Desulfitobacterium hafniense DCB-2: one gene and its partner. The protein of the gene in region 2 interacts with the protein of the main gene of each other region in a pairwise test. Links are inferred from orthologs where the notes say so. Each region holds a gene or a part of one and is shown on either strand. Other genes may lie near its edges.

Region 1 (9,645 bases), 950 kb from region 2 along the record:
AGCGAAGATCCTTGAGCAGCGGCCAGCTGATTGACTTATGGGGCAGGTCCAGAATTTTGGCGCTACTCGGCAGGTTGGGCACATTTTCCTGATCCTCGCTCTGAAGTCCGGCCGCCATGATTGGTAAACTAATGACAAGGGATAAGATCACCGCCAGCAACATTGCGGCGATTCTCCTCCATTTTCTTTTGGATTGCATTGTCTTTTATCCCTCCATTCTTCGCATTTTATTATTTGATACCAGCATATCCCAGAACAACAACAGGCATGGGTACAGTTACTTTGACTCTGTCTCTCGCCAATACTATAATTATATTTAATTGCAAAGATCACCTGCAAACACTTATCTAACATGTTTTTAAGTCCTCTCTGTAAATATGATTGCAATGTCCCAGGATATGATATAATGATCCTGGAGGGGTGTATATGGCCGAGCGCTTAAACCGAATCAACGATTACCTGTTTAAATACATCTTTGGTCGCCAAGAGAACAAGGACATTCTGCTGAGCTTCCTGAACGCTGTCCTCTCTCCCGCCGGTGAAGATGAGTTGACCGACATCACCTTATCGGATCGGGAATTGGACCCCGAACATCTCAAAGATAAGATGTCCAGGCTGGATATCCTAGGCGTTGCCAACGATGGCAGCCTCATCAATATCGAAGTACAAATCGCCAGCGAAAAGAATATAGATAAAAGAACACTGTACTACTGGGCCAAGATCTATCAAAGCCAGCTTCAAAGCGGCATGCTTTATAAGGACCTTGCCCGCACAGTCACAGTCAATGTGCTGAACTTCAGCTTTCTTCCTGATGCTCAACGCTACCATAGCATGTTCTCATTGTACGAAGCCCATTCCGGTCTAAGGCTGAATCGCGATTTGGAAATTCATTTTCTTGAGCTGGAGAAATGGAAAGCCCTGAGTACTAAACCGCGGACTCGCCTGGATAAATGGTTAATGTATCTCTCAAATACAGATCCTAAAGAATTGGAGGAAATCGCCATGAGTGAACCAGCCATCGGTAAAGCCTTGACAGTTGAAGAAATCTTCTTGAAGAATGATAAGGAACGGTATCTCTATGAAATGCGGGAAAAGGGCATCAGGGATCATCTGTCGGCTATGGATAATGCTAAAACTGAAGGAATAGAACAAGGACTGGCACAGGGGATAGCACAGGGAATAGAACGTGGCAAAACCGAAATAGCCTTATCCATGCTGAAAAAAGGTTTGTCTCTTAATATGATCGCCGAGATCACGGATTTGCCTATTGAGCAAATTGAAGAAATCAGACATCGCCAACTAAGCTAGAAGGATGGCAAAAGACTCCCCTATGCAGTTTCCTCAAACTGCACGGAGGAGCCTTTCTTTATCAGCTCAATATCCTTTGCCCTGATCCCGGAAGTGCCGTTCAATCTCACGTTTAGCATCCCGCTCGGCAATATCCTGGCGTTTATCGTAGTTCTTTTTCCCCCGGCAGACCCCGAGTTCGATCTTAGCCAGGCCACGCTTAAGATAAATCTTGGTGGGAATCAGGGTCAGGCCCTGTTGCTGCACTTTCCCGACCAGCTTGATGATCTCGGAGCGGTTAAGGAGGAGTTTGCGCTTGCGCAGGGGATCATGATTAAAACGGTTCCCCTGCTCATAGGGGCTGATGTGCAGCTGATAAAGCCAGACTTCACCGTTTTCGATCCGGGCATAGCTGTCCTTGAGATTGACACGCCCGTTGCGAATGGATTTGATCTCGGTTCCGGTGAGGATAACTCCAGCTTCCAGCTTCTCTTCCACAAAATAATCATGATAGGCTTTTCGATTGTCAGAGATGACTTTTATCCCTTCAGATGCCACAAAGCTCCTCCTCTCTATGAGTTATCACGTACAGTGTAAACTTTCAGATCCTCAGTATAACATAGACTTTCGCCTTTTTCCAGCAGAGGCCGCCGTCCAGCCCAGTCGCTCTTCCCCCACAGCCTTCCTGCCCGGCTCAGTGCAAAAAAGAAGCAGGGGAACTTACTCCCCTGCTTCCCAGCCTAAGTCGTTTTAAATTAAGAGCGGCGCGATAATCAGAGAAATCGTACCCATAACCTTAATCAAGGCGTTTAAGGACGGACCGGCCGTATCCTTGAAGGGGTCCCCTACAGTGTCCCCGATGACAGCTGCAGCATGGGTGGGGGTTCCTTTACCGCCGAGATTTCCGGCTTCAACATACTTCTTGGCATTGTCCCAGGCTCCACCGGCGTTAGCCATGAAGATGGCCATGAGCAATCCGGAAACTGTTCCACCGGCCAGCATTCCACCTAAAGCATCCTTACCGAGTAAAAATCCTACCAGGATCGGAGAGCCGATGGCTAAGAGTCCAGGAACAATCATTTGACGAATAGCAGCTTTAGTGGAGATATCCACGCAAGCACGATAATCCGGTTTAGCCTTTCCTTCCATAAGACCAGGAATCTCACGGAATTGACGGCGGACCTCACCAATCATTTCGAAAGCAGCTTTACCTACAGCTTCCATAGCAAAAGCAGAGAAGAGGAAGGGCAGCGCAGCTCCGATGAAGAGACCGATAATCGTGGTGGGTACCAGGATGTCGATTCGATCCAGATGAGCAAGCTCAGAGTAAGCATTAAAGAGAGCTAAAGCTGTCAAGGCCGCGGAACCGATGGCAAATCCTTTCGCCACCGCAGCAGTGGTGTTCCCTACAGAGTCCAGTTTATCCGTGGTCTTGCGGACACTGGGATCCAGATCAGCCATCTCTGCGATACCGCCGGCATTATCGGCAACAGGTCCAAAGGAGTCGATGGCTACAACCATACCGGCCGTAGAAAGCATGGCCATAGCAGCCATAGCAATACCAAAGATACCGGCTGCTGCAAAAGAAACATAAGTAGCAACACAGATCACGACAACAGGAAGAGCGGTACTCTTCATTCCGGTAGCCAGACCTTGAATAATATTGGTGGCGGCACCGGTCTCAGAAGCTTTGGCAATAGCTTGGGCAGGAGCCTTCTGATTCGAAGTATAGTACTCGGTCAATAAACCGATCAGAATATTCACAACCAATCCACAGACAATAGCAATAAATATATTGTTAGCAGTCAGCGTTAAGCTTTCACTGACATGGACAGGTTCAGTGATCATCAATTGGACGATGGCGTAGGAAGCAATGGCCGTTAGAAGGTTAGTTCCCCATAAGCCTTTGTTTAAAGCCGTTTGAGGGTTGGCATTTTCCCCGGTGCGCACGAAAAAGCTGGCGATAATCGAAGAAAGTATTCCCGCGATACCGATCATCAGCGGCAGCATAAGTCCGGAAACTCCCCCTCCTAGGGATTTGAAAGCCACAGCGCCAATCAGCATCGCCGCAATGGTGGTAGCAGCATAAGATTCAAACAGGTCGGCGCCCATCCCGGCGGTATCACCCACATTATCCCCGACATTATCGGCGATCACAGCAGGGTTACGGGGATCATCTTCAGGAATGCCGGCTTCGACTTTACCTACCAGGTCCGCACCCACGTCGGCTGCTTTGGTATAGATACCACCGCCGACACGAGCAAACAAGGCAATGGCACTGGCACCAAAGGCGAAGGAGTTAATGGTCTCCGCATCCTGGAACCATAGGAAAAGAGCGGCAACCCCAATGAGACCTAAGCCGTTAACAGAAAGACCCATAACCGCCCCGGCGCGGAAGGACACGCCCAAAGCCTTGTTCAGGCTGGTCCGGGCAGCTTCCGTGGTCCGGGCATTAGCCCGGGTGGTAATTCCCATGCCCACATAACCGGCCACAGCGGAAAGCAGCGCTCCCACCAGGAAAGATACAGCCGTTTGCCAGCCTTTTAAAAAAGTTAGAATAAGAAAGATTATGATTACAAAGGGAATCAGTGTTTTGTACTGACGGTTGAGGAATGCCATGGCACCCTCTTGAATCGCGAGAGAAATCTCCTGCATCCGAGCATTTCCCGGGCTTTCTTTTAAAACGCTACTTGCGAAATAGAAGGCAAATGCCAGCCCGACTAGACCTGCTAGGACAGCCCATATAGGCGTTGAAGCAAAATCCATTGTCAAAAAACCCCCCTAAATAATGAAAATTTTTATATTATGTAATGAGCCAGGTGTCCCCCAAATACTAATTCAGTTTCCGTTTGGCGCCATTAAAATTACAACTTGGGATTGTTCATTATTGATTTTGGTAAGGTAATGGATATTTTTTTTAAAGGATTATCTTTCTGCGATGATCTTCTATTTCTACGGAAGCTGAATAAAGGGAGCAGGGGACCTGGCCTTATTTCATGAGCCAGGCTACCCCCAGAGAACTCAGCAAAAATATTGCAGCTGAAGCTATGCTAACTTTTTGAAAGACAGCGTCCAAGCCCTTCTTTTTCCCAAAGAAGGATTCGCTGGCACCACCAATAGCTCCCAAACCTGCACTCACACCGGATTGAAGTAAAACCGTTGCGATCAGGCCTAAGGAGCTAAGAACTAATATTACGGTTAGAAAAATCACCATACCTATTCACCTCCTCAATCTATTGAAAACCAATCGGAAGCAATCGCCTGCCTATACCAGGTAAACCGCCACTTCTCCCCTGTTTTAAGACACAGAGAGGGTGTGGCGGTCATTCCCTATGGTTTTAGCCAGTACCGCTATTTTAGCATAAAAATTTGACAAATGGCAATAGTCTATACCCTAGCTGTCAATATATGGCCTTTAACGGCCCAGAGCCTCATGGCCCGGGTAAACTCCGGTTTCCCCCAGCTCTTCCTCGATGCGGAGAAGCTCGTTATATTTTGCTACCCGTTCTGTCCGGGCGGGAGCTCCTGTTTTAATCTGTCCCGCATTCACAGCGACAGCTACATGAGCCATGGTCACATCCTCGGTCTCCCCGGAACGATGGGAGATGACCGTTGTGTAACCGGCACGTTTGGCCATCTCAATGGCATCCAGCGTTTCGGTTAGGGTTCCGATCTGATTGAGTTTAATTAAAATCGAATTGGCGCATTTTTCTTTGATGCCCCTGGCCAAGCGGGCGGGATTGGTGACAAACAGATCATCCCCGACCAGCTGAATCTTGCTTCCCAGTTTCTCGGTAAGCTTTTTCCATCCTTCCCAGTCTTCTTCGGACAAACCATCCTCGATGGAAACGATGGGGTACTTTTCAACCAGCTCTTCGTAGTAGGCAATCATTTCATCCGCCGTCTTGGTCAGGCCTTCTCCTTCAAGATGATACTTGCCATCACGATAAAGCTCCGTAGCCGCTACATCCAAGGCCAGAGCGATATCTTTGCCAGGTGTGTAGCCGGCACGCTGGATAGCGTCCATAATAGCCAGGAGGGCATCGGCATTGGATTCCAGGCTGGGAGCAAACCCGCCCTCATCCCCAATGGCAGTAGCCAGTGACTTTTCCTTAAGAACAGCTTTCAGACTATGATACACTTCGGTTCCCATTTGCAGAGCTTCGGCAAAGCTCTTGGCACCGACAGGCATGATCATAAACTCTTGAATATCCACATTATTATCGGCATGCTGACCACCGTTGAGGATGTTCATCATGGGGACGGGGAGTTCTTTGGCATTAACCCCGCCCAAGTATTGATAAAGAGGAAGCCCGACGCATTCCGCAGCCGCTTTGGCATTCGCCAGAGAAACCCCCAGAATAGCATTGGCTCCCAGCTTGCCCTTGTTTTCAGTGCCATCCAGAGCAATCAGCTCCCGATCGATAGCCGGCTGGTCAAAGGGGTTTAATCCTTCCAATTCCGGAGCAATCACCTCATTGACATTCGCTACGGCTTGAAGAACGCCTTTACCCAGAAAACGGCCTTTATCCCCATCTCTCAGTTCAACGGCCTCAAAAGCACCTGTGGAAGCACCGGAAGGAACAGCCGCCCGGCCCATGGAACCGTCCTCCAAAAGAACTTCCACCTCAACGGTAGGATTGCCGCGGGAATCCAAAATCTCCCGTCCATAAATCTCTTCGATATAACTCATAGGGTTTACCTCCTAAATAGTATTCAACAAATCAAGGACTTTCCAGTCATCTCCTGGGGCTGCGGAATCTCCAGCAGCCGGAGCATGGTCGGCGCCACATCCCGCAGGGCCCCGCCTTCCCGCAGGGTTTTACCCTTAAGCTGATCATTAACCAGGATCAAGGGCACCGGATTGGTGGTATGGGCCGTTAAGGGCTGGCCGGTTTGCAGGTCCACTTTTGCTTCCGCATTGCCATGATCGGCGGTTATAATGACGGTTCCCTGGCGCTCTAAAACCTGGGGAACGATTTGCCCGATACACTGATCCACCGCTGCGATGGCTTTGACCGTAGCCTCAAACTCTCCTGTATGACCCACCATATCCGCGTTGGCAAAGTTCAGAATGATCACCTCATCCTCTTCTCTTTCCAGACGCTTTAAGAGCTCCTCGGTAATTCCATAAGCACTCATTTCCGGCAACAGATTATAGGTAGGGACTTGAGGAGAAGGAATAAGACAGCGGGTTTCCCCAGGACAAGGCTCCTCTACTCCACCATTAAAAAAGAAGGTGACATGGGCGTATTTTTCTGTCTCAGCGATGCGCAGCTGCTTTTTCTGATGTTTGGCCAGAACCTCCCCCAAGGTATTGTCTAAGTTCTGAGCCGGAAAAGCCACGGCCGCCCCTTTCAGCTTATCGTCATATTCGGTCATACACACATAATGGAGTTGCAAAGGTCTTCCCCGGTCAAAGCCGGTAAATTCTTCATCCAAGAGAGCATAAGAGATCTCCCGGGCCCGATCGGAGCGGAAATTGAAGAAAATAAAACTGTCACCGTCCCGAAGGGGTCCCACAGCCTCCCCTGCCGAGTCGACAATGACTGTAGGTGCCACAAACTCATCCGTGACCCTGACATCATAGGATTGTTCAATGGCTGCCAAAGAATTAGGCGCTTTCAGACCTTCCCCATTCACTAAAGCCCGGTAACCCTTTTCCACCCGTTCCCAACGTTTATCCCGATCCATCATATAATAACGGCCGCTGACGGTGGCCACCTGGCCAAGGCCTAATTCCCGGCATTTGCTATTAAGTTGGGTCATGAACCCTTTGGCACTTTGGGGCAGCACATCCCGGCCGTCCAACAAGGCATGGATGAATACCTTTTTAACCCCCATGGTTTTGGCCATAGCCAGGAGGGCGAAAAGATGTTCACTATGGGAGTGAACCCCTCCATCGGAGAGCAGCCCCATCAGATGCAGAGCATTGGGCCCATCCTTGACCCGTTCCATGGCTTCCTGCAAAACCGTATTCCGGGCAAACTCACCGGTCCTTATGGCTTGGGAAATCCGGGTGAATTCCTGATAGACCACCCGGCCTGCCCCAATATTCAAATGCCCCACTTCCGAGTTCCCCATTTGGCCTGGGGGCAATCCCACTTCCTCCCCGGAAGCAACGATCAGGGTATGGGGATACTCCTCAAGCAGTCTGTCGAAATGGGGCTTGGGGGCCTTAGCCACAGCATTGCCTGCGCTCTGGGGATTATAACCCCATCCGTCCAGAATCATCAAGAGCAGAGGCTTCATAGAACAGCCACCGCATTCTGAACCAATTGGGCAAATCCTTCGGCTTCCAGGCTGGCCCCGCCCACCAGAGCGCCGTCCACATCCGGCTGACTCATGAGCTCACCAATATTGTCCGCCTTAACACTGCCGCCATAGAGGATATTGACCTCATCGGCAACCACACCGGCAATTCCGGCTAAAGTAGAGCGAATCATGGCGCACATCTCCTGGGCATCTTCACTGGAGGCTGTCTTACCCGTGCCGATAGCCCAAATAGGTTCGTAGGCAATGACCACCCGTTTCAAATCATCTGGGGCAAGATCCGTCAGATCCTTTTCCACCTGGCCGCGCACGATTGCAAAGGCCTTGCCTTCTTCCCGGTTGGCTAAGTTTTCACCCACACAGAGAATGGGGGTGAGCCCTGCCTTAAGGGCCGCCTTCACCTTTTTGGCAATCTCCTCATCCGTTTCACGGAGAATTTCCCGGCGCTCCGAATGTCCGAGGATGACATAGGTGCAGGCAACATCCACCAGCATCGCCGCAGAGATCTCTCCCGTATAAGCCCCATCGGGGGCATAAAACATATCCTGAGCCCCAATATGAATGACGCTCTCCTCCAGCTCATTCTTGAGAACATTTAAGGCTGTAAAGGGCGCACACACGACAACATCGATTGCAGTGACTTCGCCAAGCACTCCTAAGAGCTTTACCGCATATTCCTGAGTCTCCCGGAGACTTTTATTCATCTTCCAATTTCCAGCGATAATAGGATGTCGTTTGGCCATGAAATGAGCTCCTTTCAAGATGGGATAAGTTTAGATGTTTTGTAGTGCCGCTATACCGGGCAGGGTCTTGCCTTCCAGGAGCTTCAGGGAAGCCCCCCCTCCTGTGGAGATATGGCTCATTTGCTCCCCTACACCCATTTTTTCTACGGCGGCCACGGAATCTCCACCGCCGACAATGGTCAGACCCGGACATAAGGCCACAGCCTGAGCAACTTTCTCCGTCCCCTTGGCAAATTGTTCCATTTCAAAGACACCCATGGGGCCGTTCCAGACGATAGTCCGGGCCTTTTGTATTCTTGCACTGAACAGTCCGGCACTTTCCGGTCCGATATCCAAAGCCATTTCGTCCTCGGCGATCTCCCGGACAGGGGTGACCCGATAGGGGGCATCGGCTTTAAATTCTTTGGCCGCAACCACATCCTGGGGCAAAAGAATGTCCACCTGGAGTTCCCGCCCTTGCTCAAGAATCTCCTGAGCCAGGGATAATTTATCTCCTTCCACCAGGGACTTACCCAGAGAATAGCCCTGGGCTTTCAGGAAGGTATTGGCCATGCCGCCGCCAATGATCAAAGCGTCCACTTTATGGAGCAGGTTCTCAATGACCCCGATTTTGTCACTGACCTTGGCTCCGCCAATGATGGCCACAAAAGGCCGCTCCGGATTCTCCAGAGCCTTGCCCATACTTTCAATTTCCTTTTGGAGGAGAAAGCCGGCCACCCCGGGAAGATGATGAGCGATTCCTTCTGTGGAAGCATGAGCCCGGTGGGCTGTACCGAAAGCATCGTTAACATACACTTCAGCTAAGCGGGCTAATTGCTTGACAAACTCCGGTTCATTCTTTTCTTCCTCGGCATGATAACGGACATTTTCTAGAAGAAGGACTTCACCTTCCTGCAGCTGAGCTGCTGCTTTCTCTACCTCCGGACCGATACAATCGGTCGCCATGGCCACCGGTCGCTTGAGCAATTCACCAAGACGTTTGGCCACCGGAGCCAGGGAATAGTTCGGATCCGGTTTTCCCTTGGGACGTCCCAAATGGGAAGCGAGGATAATTTTAGCCCCTTCGTCAATCAGATAGTGAATGGTAGGCAGAGCCGCCCGAATCCTCGTGTCGTTGGTAATATTGCCATGGTCATCCATAGGTACGTTAAAATCAACCCGCACAAAAACACGTTTTCCTTGTACCGCAATGTCTTTAAGCCCTTTCTTATTCATCATTAAGTATTTTCTCCTTTCCTCTTTCGCTTAATCGTTTTTAAACTATATCTTTTCTTTAAACTTGCTATTTATGTCTATATGTATGCCAACAGCAATTTCATATCAATTCAACCTGTCTAAGTTT
Region 2 (9,745 bases):
TTTCCCCACTGACCATGGGAACCATTCCGGTATAGCTTTCGCCATTGCTCAGGCTGCGGCTTACGACAAACTCTCCGGCTCCTACGGCACCGGATACATCCAGCTTTCCCTGAGGATTTAAAGGAAGCTCCACTTGGGGCTCATGGACATAACCCCGCACCTCTCCCTGAGCGTTACCTACGGCAACCACTCCTCCCAAGGGACCGTCTCCAAGCAGCCGTAAGGTAATGGCCTCCTCTGCTTTCATAGAGCTGGCCAGAAGCAGGGATGCCCCCATAAGCCGTCCTAAGGCTGCGGTGGCCACAGGTGTGGTGTGATGACGGTTGGCCGCCTCTTCCACGGTATTGGTCATGCCTAGGGCAACCCAGCGAATCTCACCATTGCTCAGGGTACCCAGCCATAGTTCATCAGCATATTTATTGTTCATCTTCTTATTCAACCTCATTCAATTCAATTGGGTTATGTACAAATTATCTTCTATTGTCAGGGCTCAAAACCACAATCAGGGCCGTTCCTTCCGAAACGTCTACTATTGCATCTTCCCCCAAAAAAACATTGCTTATCCCTCGGGGAGAATCCCGATACAAAATCTCATCATAAAGAGGATAATAGAGACCCTCAGTGCGTACAACAGCTTTTGCCGTTATGGGTATTACCGATAGTTTTTGCCCTTTTTTCCCTGTTAACTTCCCCAGCCCCTCCAAGAGCCAAAGCTCCTGATCAGGCCCTTTCATGCGAATCCGAACACCCCTTTTTAAGAAGCCCTGCAAAAGAAAAAGGTTCCCCAATAAGTGATCGATGCGCCCGCCCATTGCTCCTAATAAGAAAACATCCTGGCTCTCCCAGCCTTGGACTCCTGCCTTCTCCGCTTTCACCGTCCCCTCTTCCTGCTCCATAAGCTTGACAGCATATTCCAGGGCCAGCTCCAGGTCGGTCTCATCCTTTTCGGCGGGATAGCAAACTATAACGGTTCCCTTCTGGCGGCAGATTTCCAGGGTCTCAGGCTCCGCGGAGTCCAGATCGCCGAGCAAAGCGTCCGGAACGAATCCTGCCCGGACGATATGATTGCCCCCACCGTCCACTGCGATCAGCCGGTCATAAGCGGCCAGCTCTCTTTTACCCCATTCCTGATCCCATTCGCCATTGGCTACTACGGCAATCCTCACTTTGGATCACCCTTATAGCCTTGGGCCGCTTCCCGGAGCTCTTGGACTGCCCGGGCCGGGTCAGCGCAGGCAAATACCGCCGCTCCGGCCACCAGGATATTGGCACCGGCTTTGACTACGGCAGGAGCCGTGTCCAGATTGATTCCTCCGTCCACCTCAATCTCACAAGAGGATTGCATCTGATCGAGATGCCGGTGAAGAACTTCAATCTTAGGAAGAACCGCGGGGATAAATTTCTGCCCCCCAAAGCCCGGATTAACGCTCATAATCAAAACCATATCCAATTCATCGAGGATGTACTTGATTCCGTCCAAAGGGGTGGCCGGATTAATGGAAACTCCTGCGGTAAGACCTAACCCCTTAATCTGCTGGATGGCACGATGGATATGGGGCGTGGCTTCCAGATGCACTGTAATATGATCCGCCCCGGCTTTCGCGAATTCCTCAATAAAGCGTTCCGGATGTTCAATCATTAAATGGACATCAAAGCGCATCTGGGAATAAGGCCGCAGCGCTTTAACCACCAGGGGGCCAATGGTAATGTTGGGTACAAAATGCCCATCCATCACATCAATATGTAAGACTTCAGCCCCTGCTTTTTCCACTAAGGCAACCTGATCTCCCAAATGGGCAAAGTCTGCCGATAAAATGGAGGGCGCAATTTTTATCATTCTAATATCTCCTCTCGGCTGCAATAACTTCCTCTAAAAACTGACAATAGTGCTCATAACGGGATGGCTGAATTCTCCCTGATGCCACCGCAGCTTTTACCGCGCAATCCGGCTCTTTATGATGCTGGCAGTCGGCAAAGCGGCATTCTCCTACGTCCTGAAATTCCCAGAAATAATCTGTCAGCTCTTCCCTCTTCATGGCGGGAAGATAGAGGGAGGAGAACCCCGGGGTATCCGCCAGCAGCCCTTCCCCGCAAACCATCAGCTCCACATGGCGGGTGGTATGGCGGCCTCGCTTCAGCTTGCGGCTGACATCCCCTGTCTTTAACTCCAGACCGGGGGATAAGGCATTGACAAGGCTGGACTTGCCGACACCGGAGGGACCGGCCAGAACGCTTACCTTCCCGTTGATATGCTCCTGCAATTCAGCCAGCCCTTCCCCTGTCTTTGTCGATACCTTAACTAATTCGCAGCCCAGCTGCCGGTAAAAATCCAGCCCATCGGCCGGAAAGGTGTTCTCGGCGGTGCTTTCGCCCCTGCTGCCCAAGTCGATTTTATTTAAAACGAGAATGGGCTTAATCTGAGCAGCTGTCACTTGAACGATAAGCCGATCAAGCAGGTTCAGATCCGGTGCAGGGGATACACAGGCAAAGACCAGAAAGGCCTGATCCACATTGGCTATGGTCGGCCTGACCAAGGAGTTATGGCGGGTCTCCACTTCTTCAATCGTCCCTTTATCCCCTGTTCCCGGTAAAATCTTTACCCGGTCTCCCGGCAGAAATCCCTGATTGCGAATGCGAAAGCGACCGCGCAGGGAACATTCCCATACCCGGCCTTCCGCGAATACATAATAAAATCCACTGTATCCCTTGAGTAATATTCCAGAAATCATGCGTTCCTTTTACCCTTTCTCAAAGAGTCCTGCCTTTCATTGCGCAATTTTATCCAGCTTGGCCACATGGCCTAAAATAACCGGATTAAAGGCTATAGGCCCCGGCCCCCGGGAAATGATGATCCTGACCGTATCTCCTTTTTTAACCATATCACCTGGTTTAGGATCGGTTGCCATCACCACATCCGACGGATATTCGGTGGAATTTTCACTGTCCACGATCACTTTTAACTCATACTGCTGCTCCAGAATTGCTTTAGCATCAGCCGGTGATCTGGAAATGACATTGGGCATGGGCTTCGGTTCATCGACTTTCCCGGCGCTGACCGTTAAGGTGATCTTCCCATTTTTGGGCCAGTCTGAACCCGGGGCGGGATCCTGCTCCACCACAATGCCTTTGGGCAGAGAAGAGTTTTGATCCTCCTGGGCAACAATGTTATCTCTTTTGAAACCCTGGCTCTCTAAAAAATTAATGGCCGCTTCCTGAGTGATATCTCCGGTCTTAAGGTTAGGAATTCTTGCTTGTTCGGGACCTAAGCTCACCCAGACCTTGATGCCCCGTTCTTTTTTCACAACGGCACCCTCTTCAGGGTCGGTTCGGGTAATCTTCCCCTTCTCCATGTCATTATTGTATTCTTCCTGAGTGTTCGGGTCTAAGGATAAACCTTTTTGTTCAGCAAAATAACCGGCTTCCTGAATTGTTTTTCCCACCAAGGGAGGAACCGTCGTGGTTCCTACATTAAACCATTGGGATAAAGCAACCCAGCCTCCCCCCATGATCAGTACCAAGGCCAGCAAAGCCACCCAAGGCCAGCGTTTACGAAATAGTGGGACCTTAGCCTTTTTCCGGCCTGCTTCCTTTTCCTCGGAAGCTAAAGCTGAGTTCACTCCGGCCCTTAGCGAGCTGTGGACCCGGGTGCTTTCTAAGTCCTGGTCCTCATCCACCGTCTTGTCCACAGGCAAGCCGGCCTGAACTTTGCGCAGATCCTGCAAGAGATCTTTGGCCGTAGCATAGCGCTGATCCGGAGATTTGGCAATGGATCTCATCACCAGATTCTCCAAAGCAGGACTGACCCTGGCGTTCAGCTTGCTGGGAGGGACGGCTAATTCCTGCAAATGCTTAAGAGCAATGGAGATCGGGGTCTCGCCGTCGTAGGGCACCTTCCCTGTCAAGAGTTCATAGAGAATAATCCCTAAAGAATAGAGATCGGATTGTTCGTTGGTCTGGATTCCCCGGGCCTGTTCCGGAGAGAGGTAATGAACCGAACCCACGATATCTCCCGTATGGGTCATGGTGGCTGCTGAAACAGCCCGGGCGATGCCGAAATCAGTGACCTTGATCCGCCCGTCTTCGGTAACCAGAATATTATGAGGTTTAATATCCCGGTGAATAATATGATGCTCATGGGCATGGCGGATGGCCTCCGCAATCTGGATGCCCAGCTCCAGGGTCTGTTCCGTGGATAAGGGGGCATAATTGCGGATGATATCCTTCAGGTTCTGTCCCTCGATATGCTCCATGACAATGTACTCCGTCTCACCGTCCTTGCCCACATCGTAGATGGAGACGATATTGGCGTGGGACAGACTGGCTGCCGACTGGGCCTCCCTGCGGAAACGGCGGACGAATTCCTCGTCTGCGGTAAACTGCTCGTGGAGAATTTTAATGGCGACGATCCGGTTCAATAAAAGATCCTTGGCTTTGTAGACAATGGCCATACCGCCGGACCCGATCTTTTCAATTATTTCATAGCGATTACTCAATATCTTGCTCACGAGTTATCACCTGCTTTCTGCCTTAATGCGGTCTCAATGATGGCGCGGGCAATGGGCGCCGAAGCCCCTCCCCCGGTACCCCCATTCTCGACCAGGACTGCTACAGCGATTTGAGGATTATCCGCCGGAGCAAAAGCAATATACCAAGCATGGGTCCTGACATTTCCTCCCGGTTCAGCCGAACCTGTTTTGGCGGCTACCTGGAACCCGGCAATGCCACCGGGAGCCGCTGTCCCCTCATTAACTGCCGTGACCATGGCGCTCTTAATCCTTTCCGCTTCCTGGGAGGACAGAGGGGTTAACCACGGTTCAGGTTTTTTTCTGTAAAGTACATTCTGATTCTCATCCATCACCTGATCCACAATGTGGGGCTTCATAATCACACCTTGATTGGCAATTCCTGCTGTGATCAAGGCCATATGGAAAGGTGAAACCAAAACTTCCCCCTGCCCAAAAGCACTGGCTGCCAGCAGGTTATCATCCATGCGGCTGGGCACTGCCTCTTCGTTGGTCAGGGTACTGCGCTTCACCGGCAATTCAAAAGGTATCTCCTGGCCAAATCCGAAAGATTTAGCTGCTTCCAGAAAAACCTTATCGCCCGCTTGCACACCGTAGGTTGCAAAATAAGTATTGCAGGACTCAGCCAAAGCCAGATTATAATTCACCCAGCCATGGGCCTTGTCATTTTGTTCACGGATCACTTGTCCATTAATGATCGCCGTACCTGTGCAATGATAGAGATCACTTGTATCCAACCCGGCCCGCAGGAGGGCCGCCGAGGTCATCACCTTTAATGTAGAGCCCGGGGTATAGAGAGCAAAAGCATGATTCAGAAAAGGGCTCCCCGGCTTCTTGCTGATGTTCTCCCAATCTTCATCCACAGTATTGCCATCAAAGCTGGGCTGACTGACTAAGGCCAGCACTTCCCCATTGCGGGGGTCGATGGCTACCGCCGAACCGATCTTTCCTTTTAAGCCTTCATAGGCCACCTTCTGCAGACCATAATCCAGGGTAAGCACCACATCATTGCCCTGGCGGGGAAGTTGGAACACCTGCTCCAGGGTCTGTTCAGCCGTGGCATCTTTGATCCCCAAAAGCCAATCGCCAAGATGAGCCTCCAGCCCGGAAGAACCGCGCAGCAGGGTTGCATACCCGATCAGGGGCTCTAAAGCTTCACCTTTAGGGTAAATTCGAGTTTTCTCGTCTTCTTTTACTTCGGTTTGTGCCAATACTTCGCCATTTCTGTCGAAAATTCCTCCTCTAACCACCCGCTGCTCCATGAGAATAAGCCGGCGATTGGCGGGATTGTCCATCAATTCCGCAGAACGGGCCACCTGCCAATAGACAAGACCAAAGCTCAGGCCAATGATGCTTAAGGAGAAGCCTATGGCTACATTTCTTAAACCTTTTTTCATGCGGCATACTCCCTTCCTTTATTCTTGATATGCAAAGGACCTGCAGCTTCCGCATGAGAAATATTAGCTAGAATTCCCAACAGTAAAAAGTGAATAAGCAAGGAGCTTCCGCCATAACTAACCCAGGGCAGAGGGATTCCCGTTAAGGGCAGGAGCTTGGTGACTCCGGCCAGGATGATGATGGCTTCCGTCCCTACCAGGATTCCGATACCTGCTGCTAAAATCTGACCAAAGCGGTCTGCCGCTTGAATACTGATGTGGAAGGCCCGCAAAACCACCACCAAAAAGAGCATCAGCAGGGCCATAGCCCCGGCAAAACCAAGCTCTTCGGCAATGATGGAAAAGATAAAATCCGTGCTGGCGGCAGGTACCTGAGAGGCGCCGATGCCATTGCCCAGACCTGTTCCCAGGATCTTGCCCCCGCCAATGGCAAAGAGGGATTGAGCAATTTGATAGCCGCCACCGCTGGGATCCCCCCAGGGGTTGAGCCAGGTGGCAACACGGACTTGAACATGGCTGAAAAGAAAATAGCCTAAGGTTCCCGTACTTAAGAAGACAGGCAGGGCAACACCGAGATAAAGCACCCGCTCCGTCACCACATAGAGCACCAAAACATACAGAGAATAGAACACCAGGGCTGTACCTAAGCTCTTCTGAGCAGCCAACAGGAGCAGCGAAAATCCTCCCATGACCAGAAAGGGTCCCAGGGTGCGCCAGTCCGGCAAGGAAAGCCGGCCGATCTGTACCGTCCCTACACGCAGAACCTCTTCATGCTCACTCAGGTAAGAAGCTAAGAAGATGAGCATAGCCACCTTAACCAATTCCTCGGATTCAAAGCCCATACCACCGATATGCAGCCAACTGGTTGCTCCTCCTTGGGTCACCCCAAAAAGCAGGGTGATCAGCAACAGAACCACGGCACCTAAACCGGAAAGATAACGGAAGCGGCCCAAGGCCCGATAATCCCGCAGAGCATAAAGGACACAATAAAAGATAAACAGCCCCAGACAAGCCCACCAGAATTGCTTTAAGGCCGAAGCCGGGCGGATGCGGGTGATAAAGACCAGTCCAATCACCAGAATCATCTGCACTGTGGGCAACAGAAAGGGATCCCCCTGATAGGCCACAAGTTTTTCCAGGGCTGCGCCGATTAAGAGCAGCAGCGAAAAAACCCCCGCCTGCCAAAGGATTTGCTCGTTGGCTTTGCCGTCTAAGGCTAAGACGCCCAGTCCGACCCAGAGAATACTTAAGATTAATAGACGTAATATCCAGACCCTTTTCATTTTGTCACTCCGTAATACAGCATAAAGCTGTAAAATTATCGGGTGCACCTCGTTCTATGATCAGTTGATGAAGGCGCTCCAGGTGCTCTTCCCATGAACCTTTCTGCAAGAACTCCTCCTCTAACTCCCGATCGCTGATCACATTGGATACCCCATCCGTACAGAGGAAAAAGATATCCCCCGTCTGCAACTCCAGGAACTGAGAGTCCACCTCCACATCCCATCCGGCTCCCACAGCTCTTACCAACATATGACGCTTGGGATGGCTATCCGCCTCTTCCGAAGAGATCTGTCCCAGACGCACCAGCTCACCGACTAAAGAATGATCACGAGTCAGCTGAATCAGTTGCTCATTGCGCCATACATAGGCTCTGCTATCCCCCACATGGGCGAGGACAACCTTAGTCTCTCTGAAGACCAGAACGGTCAAGGTCGTACCCATTCCTTCCGTGGCAGGGTTGCGGGTCGAGCTCATATACACTTCCCGGTTGGCCCGCACCAAAATCTCCCTGACCTGGTTCTCCAGGTCCTCATTCTCTTGGGCCCCCAGATGGGGAGCACCCTTGATCAATTCGTCCAGGGCTGTCCGTGCCGCTACTTCCCCTGCCAGATGCCCGCCCATACCGTCGGCTACTGCATACACACCGTACTCCGGCAGAGCAAGGAAGGCATCCTCATTATTTTTGCGTACGCAGCCTGTTTCACTAAAGCTTAGAACTCTCATTTTGCCACCTCGAATATTGGAAAGTAATACTTCCAATTTTCACATAATCTCCGGCAACCAGTTGAACCGGGGAGGAGATCCGCTCTCCGTTAACCCAGGTTCCATTGGTGCTTCCTAAGTCCTCCAGGGTCGTTACCCCTTTATGATGCCGTACCAGGACATGATCCATGGAAGCGAAGTGATCGGCTAAAACCACATCGTTATTTTTCCCGCGGCCTATTTTCAGGCCTTTTTGGTCAATGCGAAAGACCCGGCCTTTAGGCAACAGCTCTCCTCCGGAGAGCACTTCAAAGCGCCCAAATTCCTTTTCCCCCTTGCGGATCAGCCCCTTAACCTGCAAATCAGCCAATAAGGCTGTGAGTATCCGAAAAAGAAAAAGATAAATTAGTCCAATGAAAAGTATCCTTCCCAGTACTAAAATTCCTTGCATAGAAACCTCCGCACTTTACTGACCTTCTTAACCCCTCCAGCATCCCGTTCAATGGTGACGCAGGATAAAGATCGTCTGCCCTATTTCCACCCGGTCCCCCAAGCCTATTTTCTGCTTGGCAATCCTCTGTCCATTGAGCCAGGTTCCGTTGGTGCTGCCTAAGTCGTCAATCACCCAGTCTTCCCCGTCGCTGCTGAGCTTGAGATGCCGCCGGGATACCTCGGGATCCTGCAGGACAATTTCACACTGACCATGGCGCCCGATATGAATCGTCTCTTCCTCCAAAGGGAAAGTTTTTCCAGAATCCGGTCCTTGAATTATTTCGAGAGCATAACGAATTTTCCTGCTCTGTTCATAGGAATTTCGGAGATTGTAAGGAAGTTCCCCTTGAAAGATATTGGTCTGATCCCGCCAGTCCACAGATTCAACCGCTTCCTGGGCCTCTTCTTCGTACTCGTCATCGTCGTCCCAAAGGACCTCGATGGAATCATCAAAATCCACTTCGATGAACATTTCATGAGGCTTGACCGTGTCATCGGAGTGAAGTTCGATGGAAGGTTTGCTCAAGAAAGTAAAGCCGCTTTTCTTGCCCTCGGCATGCAGATATTTGGAAAGCTCAATTAAAAAGGCATCCCCAAAATTAGCAAAAGGACTCCAATCACTGGAGTGGAGAAAAACCCGGTAAACATTGGGCACATAAACCTGGGAAATGCTCACCTGCTTGTTTTTCTGCATGATGCGAACCAGTTCTTTAGCCAATTCCACAGGTTGCAGCCGAGAATTGTTATTCTTTTTAAACATACCCGTAAATAGACTTTCCGCTACTTCTTCAAAACGGGCCAATAGGTTCATTTCTGCTCACACTCCAATTGCCGTCTTAATTGACCGCAGGCTGCGTCGATATCTGTTCCTTTCTCTTCACGAACAGAAACAGGGATGCCCATACTCTCTAAACTCTGGGCAAATTGCTGAACCTCCTTGGCCGTGGGCCGGGCCATTCCTGTTCCCGCTACAGGGTTGACCGGAATGAGATTCACATGGGCTAATTGTCCCTTTAAAAGATGCCCTACTGCTTGAGCAGCTTCCAGGGTTGCCTGACCGGAAATCAAAGCGATCTCAAAGGTAATACGGCGGTTCGTCAGCGTAGTATAGTCTCCGCAGGCTTCCATAAGTTCCTCTAAGGGATACTTGCGATTCATAGGAATAAGCTGATCCCGGGTCGTATTATGGGCACTATGTAAAGAAACAGCCAAGCCTACCTGAGGATTATCCTTAGCCAATTGCCGGATTTTCGGGGCTACTCCGCTGGTGGAGATGGTCATTCTCCTCATCCCAATCCCCTGACCTTCTGGATCATTGAGCAGTTCGATGGCTTTGAGAACCGCCTC

The links.
Region 1: the proteins of rpe (region 2) and eno interact in binary tests that used the Escherichia coli proteins (3 or more experiments, as listed by UniProt). The link is inferred for Desulfitobacterium hafniense DCB-2 from one-to-one orthologs.

Annotation. Positions count from the first base shown.
Region 1 is NC_011830.1:5,027,115-5,036,759, forward strand. Bases 3,842-6,676 are described here. They hold eno (phosphopyruvate hydratase), read right to left. Parts: upstream 5,981-6,676; coding sequence 4,703-5,980; downstream 3,842-4,702. Other genes in these bases: DHAF_RS23505 (sodium-translocating pyrophosphatase), read right to left, coding at 3,842-4,053; secG (preprotein translocase subunit SecG), read right to left, coding at 4,277-4,501; gpmI (2,3-bisphosphoglycerate-independent phosphoglycerate mutase), read right to left, coding at 6,004-6,676. In the rest of the region: DHAF_RS23490 (hypothetical protein), read right to left, coding at 1-199; DHAF_RS23495 (Rpn family recombination-promoting nuclease/putative transposase), read left to right, coding at 427-1,308; SsrA-binding protein SmpB, read right to left, coding at 1,375-1,845; more of DHAF_RS23505, read right to left, coding at 2,038-3,841; more of gpmI, read right to left, coding at 6,677-7,539; tpiA (triose-phosphate isomerase), read right to left, coding at 7,536-8,303; DHAF_RS23530 (phosphoglycerate kinase), read right to left, coding at 8,334-9,521. UniProt on the Escherichia coli protein: Catalyzes the reversible conversion of 2-phosphoglycerate (2-PG) into phosphoenolpyruvate (PEP). It is essential for the degradation of carbohydrates via glycolysis.
Region 2 is NC_011830.1:4,080,062-4,089,806, forward strand. The notes cover bases 1-2,935. They hold rpe (ribulose-phosphate 3-epimerase), read right to left. Parts: upstream 1,838-2,935; coding sequence 1,163-1,837; downstream 1-1,162. Other genes in these bases: hslO (Hsp33 family molecular chaperone HslO), read right to left, coding at 1-427; DHAF_RS19185 (thiamine diphosphokinase), read right to left, coding at 471-1,166; rsgA (ribosome small subunit-dependent GTPase A), read right to left, coding at 1,839-2,729; pknB (Stk1 family PASTA domain-containing Ser/Thr kinase), read right to left, coding at 2,766-2,935. Also shown: more of pknB, read right to left, coding at 2,936-4,505; DHAF_RS19205 (peptidoglycan D,D-transpeptidase FtsI family protein), read right to left, coding at 4,502-5,920; DHAF_RS19210 (FtsW/RodA/SpoVE family cell cycle protein), read right to left, coding at 5,917-7,203; DHAF_RS19215 (Stp1/IreP family PP2C-type Ser/Thr phosphatase), read right to left, coding at 7,208-7,927; DHAF_RS19220 (FHA domain-containing protein), read right to left, coding at 7,908-8,357; DHAF_RS19225 (FhaA domain-containing protein), read right to left, coding at 8,406-9,209; dual-specificity RNA methyltransferase RlmN, read right to left, coding at 9,206-9,745. UniProt on the Escherichia coli protein: Catalyzes the reversible epimerization of D-ribulose 5-phosphate to D-xylulose 5-phosphate.